Regions from separate parts of the Serratia nevei genome, predicted to be linked through region 4. Evidence: predicted binding sites of a transcription regulator. Region 4 holds the regulator's gene; each other region holds the start of a gene.

Region 1 (3,069 bases), 570 kb from region 4:
GTAGCTGAGGGTCATCGGCGCGCCGTCTTTGGTGGTCAGTGTCTGGGTCAGGCCCGGCGCTTTGGCGTCGGCGGCGACGATCTGGCTGGAGTGCGCGTGGTCGGCGGTGACGATCACCAGCGTGTTGCCGTCGGCGCGGGCGAAGGCCAGCGCTTTTTGCACCGCTTCGTCCAGATCGACGGTTTCACCAATCTGCCCGCACGGGTTGGCGGCGTGATCCTGCTTATCGATCGACGCGCCCTCTACCTGCAGGAAGAAACCGTTCGGGTTGTCTTTCAGCAGCGCGATCGCTTTTTCGGTCATCGCCGCCAGCGTTGGCGTGGCCGCGGTGCGCGCCGGGTTGTTTTCGCAGGTTACCGCCGGCTTGTCGAGGTTGCCGTGATAGCTGGCTTTCGGCCCCAGCCAGCGCACCGGCATGTTGCCGTCGGCGAACAGGCCCAGCAGCGGTTTTTGCTGATTGGCCAGGGTAACGGCCTGCAGTTCATCCGCATTGCTCACCCACTGGTAACCCTGCGCTGCCGCCTGGTCCTTCAGAGATTTTCCTTGCCATTCGCCGCTTTTCGCCAGTTGGTTGAAGGATTTCGCGCCGCCGCCCAGCGTGACGTCGGCGCGGGTTTTCAGCAACTGCTCGGTGATGGAGCCGCGGCCGCCGTTTTCCAGCGCGTTAGCAGCGCATTTCTCGCTGGTTTCCTCCGGGCCGTAGCATTTGCGCGAGGTGACGTGTGACACCAGCGCCGCCGGCGTGGCGTCCTGCAGTTCGGCGGTGGAGACGTTGCCGGTGGCCTTACCGGCCGCTTTGGCGATCTCCAGCAGCGTTGGCTGGTCTTTGCCGTTCACGTCCACGCCGAGCGCGCCGTTATAGGTTTTCACCCCGGTGGCCCAGGCGGTGGCGGAGGCGGCGGAGTCGGTTACGTAATCCGGTTTGTGGGTTTTCTTGTCCAGCGAGTAGTGGGTGTATTGCCCGGTCAGCGGCAGAGCGTCGATACCCTTGAAGTAACCGCCTGCGCCTTCGGCGTAGTTACGCGCGGCGGTGATCTCGGAATCCCCCATGCCATCGCCAATCAGCAGGATCACGTTTTTCACCGTTTTGTCCGACAGCGACGCCTTCAGCGCGGCGGTCTGATCGCCGGCCAGACGACGGGCACCGCCCGGCTCGGTGAGGGTGCCGCGCGCGGCGCGCTCGGTCAGGCCATCGGCATTGGCCGAGGTTTCCGCCGCGATGGCGGAAGAACAGAGCAGGGCGGACAGCACGGCGCCGGCGATCAGGGATACAGCAGGTTGCATGGGGTAAGCTCCTTGTCGTAATACAACAATGTAAATAACATCAAATTGTTACGTAAGGAGAGTAGAGCAGAGGGATGACAATTTTATGACAGCGAAAGACGGGATGGCCCGGCGGCCACCCCGTTTGGCGTCAGGCCGCGCGCGCCGGGATAGACAGCCCGCGCTGCACCGCCGGCCGCGCCAGACCTCGCTCCAGCCACTGCGCGACGCGCGGGAAACTGTCGAACTCCACCAGCTCGCGCGCCTCATAAAAGCCGATCAGGTTACGCACCCAGCCCAGCAGCGAGATATCGGCGATGGTGTAGTCCGCGCCCATGATCCAGTCGCGGCCTTCAAGGCGCGTTTCCAGCACGCCGAGCAGGCGTTTCGATTCGTTCTTGTAGCGCTCCAGCGGCCGTTTGTCTTCATACTCGCGTCCGGCAAACTTGTGGAAGAAACCGAGCTGGCCGAACATCGGGCCGACGGCGGCCATCTGGAAGAACACCCACTGAATGGTTTCATAACGCTGCGCCGGATCCTGCGGCAGGAAACGGCCGCTCTTTTCCGCCAGGTAGAGCAGAATGGCGCCGGATTCGAACAGCGGCAGCGGTCGGCCGCCGGGGCCATCGGGATCGATGATCGCCGGGATCTTGCCGTTCGGGTTCAGCGCCAGAAATTCCGGCGTCCAGGTTTCGTTGTTGCCGATGTCGATCAGGTGCGCTTCATAAGGCAGGCCGATCTCTTCCAGCATGATGGACACTTTGACGCCGTTCGGCGTCGGCAGGGAATAGAGCTGCAGCCGTTCCGGGTGCTGAGCCGGCCAGCGTTTGACGATCGGGAATTGGGTGGAATCGAGCATGGAAACTCCTCGGGTTGGCGGGGTCGCTTAAGCGTACCCCTTGAGTATTGCAGTAAAACTACCCCGCCGCCGGGTTACACCGTGAGCTCAAAATGTGCGGCCAGCGCTTTTTTACCGGCGGGAGTCAGCTGCAGCTCGCGGCTGTCGAGCCGGCGGACGATCCAGCCGCGTTGAATAAAGGCGGCCAGCAGCGCGGCGCCCAGTGCGCCACCGAGGTGAGAGCGGCGTTCGCTCCAGTCCAGGCAGCCGCAGGCGAAGCGGCGGCGGGTGGGGGCGGGGGAGCAATCGACGCCCAGCCGCGCCAGCGCGGCCTGACCGACGTCGCTTAACCGGTAGTCTTCCTCACCGCTCAGCCAGTTCAGCGCATGCAGCCGATCGTGCAGCTTCACCGCCACCTCGCCCGCCATGTGGTCGTAGCAGGTGCGGGCATATTGCAGCGTGGTGGGCGTGCTGCTTTTCACCGACGGGCGCGGTACGCCCGCCAGCGCCATCAGGCCTTCCAGCGCTTCGGCCACCGGCTGACCGGCCAGCCGGAAATAGCGATAGCGCCCCTGTTTGACGCAGGCGATCAGCCGCTGCTCCAGCAGTTTCGCCAGATGCGCGCTGGCGGTGGACGGGGCGACCTCGACCGCCGCGCTGAGCTCGGTGGCGGTGTAGGCGCGCCCATCCATCAACAGGCACAGCATGCGTGCCCGGGTGCGGTCGGCGATGGCGGCGCTCAGCGCCGCTAAACGATCTTCTATGTCGATGTTATGCATACTTCGAGGTTAGGCGAAGTATGACTGCGCGTCCAGCGCTAGCCTGTGGTTATCGCCATCTGGTACCGAGGGAGAAAACCATGTCCGTATGTCCTTATGCCGCCGCGCTCGCCGCCGAGCCGCAGATGCACTATCGCGCCTTGCCGCCCCTGAGCTGGGATAGCGCAGGGCAATGTTGGGTGGCCGCTA
Region 2 (3,069 bases), 820 kb from region 4:
CTGGCGGGCAGAGAAACCACGCTGCGCACCGTTTCCTCCGCCGACTGGCGGGAGCCGGGCAACGCGTCCTGCGCGGTGGTACACGGGCGGTTTACGCCAAGCTTTTCGCACACCTTATCGGTGGCCCACTCCGCCATCAGGCGGTAGGTCATCAGCTTGCCGCCGGTGATGGTGATAAACCCTTCCAGCCCGTCGCGAGCGGCGTGATCGAGCAGCACGATGCCGCGGCTGACGTTGCGCCCGCTGGGATCGTCGTCGCTGGCCACCAGCGGCCGCACCCCGGCATAGGCGCGCAGAATGCGGGTCTGCGCCAGGGTGGGCGCCAGCAGCGCTCCCTCGCGGATCAGAATGTCCACCTCCTGCGGGGTCACCAGCATGTTGTCAATTTGGTCGTAATCGATATGGGTCGAGGTAGTGCCGATCAGCGAGATGGTGTCGCCCGGCACCAGGATGTCGGCATCCGCCGGTTTGCGACAGCGGTTGATCACCATGTTGTTGATACGGTGGCCGAGGATCAGCAGCGCCCCTTTGGCCGGGAACATGCGGATGCGCAAGTCGGCGTATTCGGCGATCTGCTGGCCCCAGATGCCGGCGGCGTTGACCACCACCGGCGCATGCAGCTCATAACGCCGCTGATTCTGATGGTCGTAAACGCGCACGCCCGTCACCCGGTCGCCGCTGCGCAGCAGCCCCACCACCTGGTGGTAGGTCAGGATCTGCGCGCCGTGTTCACGCGCGTCCAGCATGTTGGCGGCGGTCAGCCGGAAGGGATCGACGGTGCCGTCCGGCACCCGCACCGCGCCGATCAGCGCCGGGTTGGCCGCCGGCTCCAGGCGCAGCGCCAGCTGCGGGTCGATCGCTTCGGCGTCGATGTCGGCCTGGCGACAGGCGGCGATAAACTGTTGCTGATAGTCCAGCGAGTCCTGCGGCAGGGTGATGAACAGCCCATCGGTGCGCTCGATGCAGTGGTGGGCAATGCGTTTCAGGATGCGGTTCTCTTCGATGCACTCGCGCGCCGACTCGCCGTCGGTCACCGCATAGCGCGCGCCGCTGTGCAGTAAACCGTGGTTGCGGCCGGTGGCGCCGGTGGCGATGTCGTGGCGCTCCAGCAAGATGCAGCGCAAGCCGCGCCGCGCACAGTCGCGGGCGATGCCTGCACCGGTGGCGCCGCCGCCGATGATGATCACATCCGTTTCGCCGCCGTCAAAATAGCTGCTCATGTCGCTCCCTCAGGATCGGTAGTTATGAGCCTATTGAGCCACGGTTATTAGGGTCTTTGTTTGATAAGGAACAATAACGAACATGAAACGAAATAAAAATGTCCACAAAAAACCATCAATGTGATCATAATCACGATTTTTGGACGTTTTTCTATTTCATAACGTTAACGAATCGCTCAAAATCCGCCGTGGTTTCATGAAAGTGTAACAATTGCGCCATTCGTCACAGCGACACCAGGCGTATTTGATGACAATGGCGCTCGTTATGGAACACAAAAACACCACATTCGATATCCGCTCAATCATCAAATGAACGTAAAAGGTCATATTGATGTGATAACAGATAAAGCCATCGGAGGCGCTCATGTTGAGTATTTTTAAGCCGGCCGCACACACCGCCCGTGTGCCGAGCGATAAGGTAGACCCGCTCTACCGTAAGCTGCGCTGGCAAATTTTCCTGGGGATCTTCTTCGGTTACGCCGCTTACTATCTGGTGCGTAAGAACTTCACCCTGGCCATGCCTTACCTGATCGAACAAGGCTTCAGCCGCGGTGACCTCGGCTTCGCGCTGTCGGGCATCTCCATCGCCTACGGCTTCTCCAAATTCATCATGGGTTCGGTCTCCGACCGTTCCAACCCGCGGGTGTTCCTGCCTGCCGGCCTGATCCTGGCGGCGGCGGTGATGTTGTTCATGGGCTTCGTGCCGTGGGCCACCTCCAGCATCGCCATCATGTTCGTCCTGCTGTTCCTGTGCGGCTGGTTCCAGGGCATGGGTTGGCCGCCGTGCGGCCGCACCATGGTGCACTGGTGGTCGCAGAAAGAACGCGGTGGCATCGTTTCCATCTGGAACTGCGCCCACAACGTGGGTGGCGGCCTGCCGCCGCTGCTGTTCCTGCTGGGTATGGCCTGGTTCAACGACTGGCACGCGGCGCTGTACATGCCGGCCTTCGGTGCCATCCTGGTGGCCCTGATCGCCTTCGCCCTGATGCGCGACACCCCGCAATCCTGCGGCCTGCCGCCGATTGAAGAGTACAAAAACGACTATCCGGACGACTACAGCGAAAAAGACGAAGAAGAGCTGACCGCCAAGCAGATCTTCATGCAGTACATCCTGCCGAACAAGCTGCTGTGGTACATCGCGGTCGCCAACGTGTTCGTCTATCTGCTGCGTTACGGCATTCTGGACTGGTCGCCGACCTACCTGAAAGAAGTGAAACACTTCGCGCTGGACAAGTCGTCCTGGGCCTACTTCCTGTATGAATACGCCGGTATCCCGGGCACCCTGCTGTGCGGCTGGATGTCGGACAAAGTGTTCAAAGGCAACCGCGGCGCCACTGGCGTGTTCTTCATGACGCTGGTGACCATTGCCACCGTGGTGTTCTGGATGAACCCGGCCGGTAACCCGACCGTGGACATGATCTGTATGCTGGTCATCGGCTTCCTGATCTACGGCCCGGTGATGCTGATCGGCCTGCACGCACTGGAGCTGGCGCCGAAGAAAGCCGCCGGCACCGCCGCGGGCTTCACCGGCCTGTTCGGCTACCTGGGCGGCTCGGTTGCAGCCAGCGCCATCGTCGGTTACACCGTGGACTTCTTCGGTTGGGACGGCGGCTTCATGGTGATGATCGGCGGCGGCGTGCTGGCGGTTATCCTGCTGCTGCTGACCATGCTGAACGAAAAGAAACACCACGCGGAAATCGCCGCCAAGCGCGGTTAAGCGTCACACGACTTTTGCATGATTTAAAGGCCGCCCTGCGGCCTTTTTACTACCCTGCCCCCAACAACACGGAGAAAAACGGAATGCGGACTCAAGTCAAAGCCCTGCTGACAGGGATCATTCTCGCCACCT
Region 3 (3,069 bases), 790 kb from region 4:
GCCACCAGGAAGCTGAAGATCAGCGTGGTGTAGAACGAGTCGAGATAGTAAGGATCCTGAAACAGCTGCTTAAAGTTATCCAGCCCAACAAACTGGCTGGACAGGCCGAACGGATCGAGGCTCTGCACCGAATACCACAGCGCCTCGCCGGCGGGCCATAAAAAGAAGATGGCGGTAATCAGCAGCTGCGGCAGCACCAACGCATAGGGCAACCAGCTGCAGCCGAAACCGGGACGGGAAGATGACATAGCAGTTAAACCATTAATCGGGTACGGAAGGATTGGCGTGAAGACGCGAGCCCGATCGGACGGGCCCGCGACGCAGGGTTACTTGGTTGATGCTTCGAAACGCCGCAGCAGCACGTCACCGCGCTGCACGGCGGCGTCCAACGCCTGCTGAGGCGTTTTCTTACCGGTCCACACGCCTTCCAGTTCCTCATCCACCACGCTGCGGATCTGCGGCATGTTGCCCAGGCGCAGGCCCTTGGTGAACGGCAACGGCGGCTTGTTCAGCATCTGGCGAGTGGCGACGTCGGCACCCGGGTTCTTGTCGTAGAAGCCCTGCTGCTTGGTCAGATCGTAAGCCGCGGTGGTGATCGGCAGATAGCCGGTCTTCTGGTGCCATTCGGCGGCGATTTCCGGCTGCGCCAGGTACTGCAGGAACTCGGCCACGCCCTTGTAGGTGGCGGCGTCTTTGCCGTTCATCACCCACAGGCTGGCCCCGCCGATGATGGCGTTCTGCGGCGCGTTTTTCGCGTCAGCGTCGTACGGCATCATGCCGACGCCGTAGTTGAATTTGGCGTAGTGCTTGATGTCCGCCAGCGAACCGGAAGAAGCGGTGGTGATGGCGCAGTCGCCGTTATAAAACTTCTCGGTGGATTCGTCTTTGCGGCCGAAGTAGGTGAAATCGCCCTTCTTGTTCATCGCCTCCAGCAGCTCGATGTGCTTGACCTGCAGCGGCTTGTTGAACTCCAGCTTGGCGTTGGTGCCGCCGAACCCGTTGTTTTCGCTGGCGAACGGCACGCCGTGCCAGGCGCTGAAGTTCTCCAGCTGGATCCAGCCCTGCCAGCCGCTGGCGTAGCCGCACTTCATGCCGGCCTCACGCAGCTTGGCGGTATCCGCCGCCAGCTCCTGCCAGGTTTTCGGCGGCTGGTCCGGGTTCAGGCCGGCCTTCTTGAAGGCGTCTTTGTTGTAGTACAGCACCGGCGTGGAGCTGTTGAACGGCTGAGACAGCAGATGGCCGCTCTTGTTGTCGGTGTAATAGCCGGCTACCGTCGGCACGAACACCGACTCGTCGAAGTTGATGCCGGCCTCTTTAAACACTTCGTAGACCGGTTTGATGGCCTTGCTGGCCATCATGGTGGCGGTGCCCACCTCGTAAACCTGCAGGATCGCCGGCGCCTTGCCGGAGCGGTAAGCGGCGATGCCCGCCGCCAGGCTCTGTTCGTAGTTGCCTTTATAAACCGGCACAATCTTGACGTCGCTGTGCGACTGGTTGAAGCGATCCGCCAGGGAATCCACTTCCTTACCCAGTTCGCCTTCCATCGAATGCCAGAACGGGATCTCGGTCGCCGCCAGCGCCTGAGTGCTGACCGCCAGGGTCAACGCGACGCACAGCGTGGTTTTGCGAATAGCGTAGGTGAGCATGCCTAACTCCTGAAAAAAGCTGGTGTAAAAGCGCGTGAGCGAAAAGAATCAATTCTTGATGAGGGAGTGCCCCCTATAGCTTTCGAGTTGCAGCTAGGCGGCAACCTGCTGGCACCCTGGAGCTTAGCTAACTAAGTGACAGGGGGGCAGTCGGGCAGCCAACAACGCTGCGGCTCGAAAGATGACGGGGGATAACATGCCATGCGCGGATGACAGAAAAATAACCGTTATATGACAGCCACATGACGGCAAGGTGAAGTGAAGATGGCGGTTTGATGTCGGCGGCGGGCATGGGCTCCGCCGCCGCGAGGATTACAGCGAACGGCGCAGACGCGCCACCGCTTCCTGCATCTGCTGTTCGGTGGCGGTGGCGAACGACAGGCGGAAGGTCGAACGATCCGGGTTGTCGGAGAAGAAGTATTCCCCCGGCACGAACACCACGCCCTGCTGCAGGGTAGCGTTCAGCCATTCGGTGGCGTTGAACGGCTGGCGGAAACGCGCCCACAGGAACATGCCGCCCTTCGGCTTATCGAAGGTGATGTAGTCGCCCAGCTCCTGCTCCACCAAACCGGCCAGGATCTCGCCCTTCTGTTTGTAGGCGGCGCGGATCTTGTCGATCTGCGCCGGCAGGCGGCCCAGGCCGAGGTAGCATTCGACGATGCTCTGCGACAGCGCGCTGGCGTGCAGATCCGCCGCCTGCTTGATGATCGCCACTTTATGCAGCAGGAACGGCGGCAGGATCGCCCAGCCCAACCGCAGGCCCGGCGCCAGGATCTTGGAGAAGGTCGAGGTATAGATGATGTGGTCGGTGTTGCCCAGCACCCGCTGTGACACCTGATGCAGCGTCGGGTGGCGCTCTTCGGTAAAACGCAGCTCGCCGTACGGATCGTCTTCGATGATCAGGAAGTTATGTTCGGCGGCCAGCTTCACCAGCAGTTCGCGGCGCGCGGCGCTCAGGGTGATGCCGCTGGGGTTGCCGAAGTTCGGCACCACGTACACACCCTTGATGCGCTGGGTTTTCAGCAGCTCGGCCAGCTCTTCCACCACCATGCCGTCGCTGTCGGACGAGACCGACATGATGTTGGCTTCCGCCAGCTCCAACGTTTGCAGCGCCGCCAGGTAGGTCGGGCGCTCCACCACGAACACGTCGCCGGGGTTGACGATGGCGCGCATCACCAAATCCAATGCCTGCTGCGAGCCGGCGGTGACCATCACCTCTTCCGCGCCAGCGGTGACGCCGCGCTCGGCGCACAGCGCGCAAATGCGCTCACGCAGCAGCGGGCTGCCCTCGGTCAGGCCATACTGGAACGCGCTTTTCGGCTGTTCGGTGATCGCCTGCTGGGTGGCGATGCTCAATCCTTCGAAATCGAACAGCGCATCAGAGGGGATGCCGCCCGCCAGCGAAATGACGTGTTCCATCTTG
Region 4 (3,069 bases):
TAGATGTCGCGCACCGAGTCGGAGGTGGTGACGCCGACGGTGGTCAGGTGGCCGGTGGCGACGATCGGCAGCGGCAGGCCCAGCTGCTCGCGGCGTTCGCAGGCCGCCAGATACAGCGCCTGGTAATGTTCGGCAATGGCTTCCTGCAGCGCCTGCTGTTTCTGCGCGCCGGATTCGCCGGCGCGGCTGGTGAGCAGATCGCGCGGCCGCAGAAAAGGAATGGCGCACAGCACGGCGCCCGGCTGGCCGTCGCGCCGGTTAAGCACCACGATCTGCTGCTCAAGGGAGCCCTGCGCACTCGCGATCACCGTGGTGTTCAGGCAAGAGAGCAGTTCCCGCGATTCGTTCAGCGTCGCTACCGAGTCGTGGTTGCCGCCCAACACCACCAGTTGGCAGCCGGTGCGCTGCAGTTCCACCACGAAGCGGTTGTACAGCTCGCGGGCGTAGCTGGGCGGCGAGCCGGTATCGAACAGGTCCCCGGCGACGATCAGCGCATCCACCTGCTGCTGCTCGATCTGTTCGATCAGCCAGTTCAGAAAAGCCTGGTGCTCGGCGGCGCGGCTTTTGGTGAAAAAGTACTGGCCAAGATGCCAGTCAGAGGTGTGGATCAGGCGCATGACACTCCCGGATGCAAAGGTAATGGCGATGATTATAAAGGCCGCGGCGGCGCCTGTCCCGGCGCAATAGCGACGACTACGGAATGATTTTTCTTTGCACCGGGAAATAATCGCTATGCTTACTGCCTATAACAGCCGCTTTTTTTCATAAAAGTGTCACAAAACTGACGCATAATGGCGCCCGCAAAGTCGCTAACACATTGGCAGGATTGACGATGGCAAGACGCATACTGGTGGTGGAAGACGAAGCGCCGATCCGTGAGATGGTGTGCTTTGTGTTGGAACAGAATGGTTACCAACCGTTGGAAGCCGAGGATTATGACAGCGCCGTGACGCGCCTGTCTGAGCCGTTCCCTGATTTGGTGTTGCTCGACTGGATGTTGCCCGGCGGTTCCGGCATTCAGTTTATCAAACATATGAAGCGCGAAGCGCTGACCCGCGATATTCCGGTCATGATGCTGACCGCGCGCGGCGAAGAGGAAGACCGCGTGCGCGGCCTGGAAGTGGGGGCGGATGATTATATCACCAAGCCGTTCTCGCCCAAGGAGCTGGTGGCGCGCATCAAGGCGGTCATGCGCCGCATTTCACCGATGGCGGTGGAAGAAGTGATTGAAATGCAAGGGCTGAGCCTGGATCCGTCCTCCCACCGCGTGATGGCTAACGATCAGGCGTTGGACATGGGGCCGACCGAGTTCAAGCTGCTGCACTTCTTTATGACCCACCCAGAGCGGGTTTATAGCCGTGAGCAGTTGCTTAATCACGTCTGGGGCACTAACGTTTATGTGGAAGACCGTACCGTTGACGTGCATATCCGTCGGCTCCGCAAGGCGTTAGAAACCAGTGGGCATGATAAAATGGTTCAAACCGTTCGGGGCACCGGCTACCGGTTCTCAACGCGCTACTGATCGCGCCGCGCTGGAGAATATGCCGTGTTAGAACGTCTGTCGTGGAAGAGGCTGGCTCTGGAGCTGGCTCTTTTTTGTCTGCCCGCCTTACTGCTGGGGCTGATTTTCGGTTATCTGCCCTGGTTCCTGCTGGCCTCCGCGCTGGCTGCGCTGGTGTGGAATTTCTACAACCAGCTCAAACTCTCCCATTGGCTGTGGATCGACCGCAGCATGACGCCGCCGCCCGGCCGCTGGAGCTGGGAGCCGCTGTTCTATGGCCTGTATCAGATGCAGCAGCGCAATCGCCGCCGCCGGCGCGAGCTGGCGCTGCTGATCAAGCGCTTTCGCAGCGGGGCCGAATCGCTGCCTGATGCGGTGGTGATGACCACCGTCGAAGGCAATATCTTCTGGTGTAATGGGCTGGCGCAGCATCTGCTCGGCTTCCGCTGGCCGGAAGACAACGGCCAGCACATCCTCAACCTGCTGCGCTATCCGGAATTCAGCCACTACCTGCAGCAGCAGGAGTTCTCGCGCCCGCTGACGCTGCAGCTGAACAACGAACACTACGTCGAATTCCGCGTAATGCCTTACTCCGAAGGGCAGCTGCTGATGGTGGCGCGCGACGTCACCCAGATGCGCCAGCTGGAGGGCGCGCGGCGCAACTTCTTCGCCAACGTCAGCCATGAGCTGCGCACGCCGCTGACGGTGCTGCAGGGCTACCTGGAGATGATGGGCGATGAAGAGCAGGACGGCTCGCTGCGCAGCAAGGCACTCAGCACCATGCAAGAGCAGACCCGTCGGATGGACGGGTTGGTCAAGCAGCTGCTGACGCTGTCGCGCATTGAGGCGGCGCCCAATGTCGACATGAACGAACGGGTGGATATCCCGCTGATGCTGCGGGTGTTGCAGCGCGAGGCGCAGTCGCTGAGTGGTGGCAATCACGAGATCACCTTCCGGGTTAACGAACAGCTCAACGTGTTCGGTAATGAAGACCAGTTGCGCAGCGCGGTGTCTAACCTGGTGTACAACGCGGTCAACCACACGCCGAAGGGCACCCATATCGAAGTGAGCTGGCAGCAGACGGCGCACGGCGCGCAGTTCCAGGTCAGCGACAACGGGCCGGGCATCGCCGCCGAACACCTTCCGCGCCTGACCGAGCGTTTTTACCGCGTCGACAAGGCCCGTTCGCGCCAAACCGGCGGCAGCGGGCTGGGGCTGGCGATCGTCAAACACGCGCTCAGCCATCACGACGCGCGGCTGGAGATCCTCAGCGAGCCGGGGATCGGCACACGCTTTATCTTTACCTTACCCAACCGGTTGATTGTTCCCGCCGCTTTATCAGAGAATGCGGTGAAAAATTAACGCGAGACACCGGTATGACCCGAATAACCCGAGGGCTGTTGCTTTGCCTGGCGCTGCTGGCCGGACGCGGCGCGCTGGCGCAGCCCGATGGCATGTTGGCGGGCAACCTGTCCAGCGTCGGCTCCGACACCCTGGCGAATCTGATGGCGCTGTGGGCGCAGGATTTCAGCCGGCATTACCCCAACGTTAACCTGCAGATCCAGGCC

Evidence for each region. The regulator PhoB, encoded in region 4, activates phosphate uptake and scavenging genes when phosphate is short. The targets are predictions, from matches to a motif close to CTGTCATAAAACTGNCNNAT.
Region 1: phoA (alkaline phosphatase) is a predicted target of PhoB. The motif match lies at 1,357-1,376, and genes of this name have one in related genera.
Region 2: glpT (glycerol-3-phosphate transporter) is a predicted target of PhoB. The motif match lies at 1,412-1,431, and genes of this name have one in related genera.
Region 3: ugpB (sn-glycerol-3-phosphate ABC transporter substrate-binding protein UgpB) is a predicted target of PhoB. The motif match lies at 1,865-1,884, and genes of this name have one in related genera.

Annotation. Positions count from the first base shown of each region.
Region 1 is NZ_CP149940.1:1,562,799-1,565,867, forward strand. Features, by position in the region: gene phoA (alkaline phosphatase) at 1-1,284, opposite strand, end outside; gene V8N38_RS07450 (glutathione S-transferase N-terminal domain-containing protein) at 1,415-2,122, opposite strand; gene V8N38_RS07455 (ArsR/SmtB family transcription factor) at 2,197-2,880, opposite strand; gene V8N38_RS07460 (cytochrome P450) at 2,961-3,069, shown strand, end outside.
Region 2 is NZ_CP149940.1:168,238-171,306, reverse strand. Features, by position in the region: gene glpA (anaerobic glycerol-3-phosphate dehydrogenase subunit A) at 1-1,220, opposite strand, end outside; gene glpT (glycerol-3-phosphate transporter) at 1,585-2,937, shown strand; gene glpQ (glycerophosphodiester phosphodiesterase) at 3,021-3,069, shown strand, end outside.
Region 3 is NZ_CP149940.1:197,403-200,471, reverse strand. Features, by position in the region: gene ugpA (sn-glycerol-3-phosphate ABC transporter permease UgpA) at 1-248, opposite strand, end outside; gene ugpB (sn-glycerol-3-phosphate ABC transporter substrate-binding protein UgpB) at 327-1,646, opposite strand; gene V8N38_RS00905 (PLP-dependent aminotransferase family protein) at 1,959-3,069, opposite strand, start outside.
Region 4 is NZ_CP149940.1:988,593-991,661, forward strand. Features, by position in the region: gene sbcD (exonuclease subunit SbcD) at 1-617, opposite strand, end outside; gene phoB (phosphate response regulator transcription factor PhoB) at 833-1,522, shown strand; gene phoR (phosphate regulon sensor histidine kinase PhoR) at 1,547-2,863, shown strand; gene V8N38_RS04660 (PstS family phosphate ABC transporter substrate-binding protein) at 2,878-3,069, shown strand, end outside.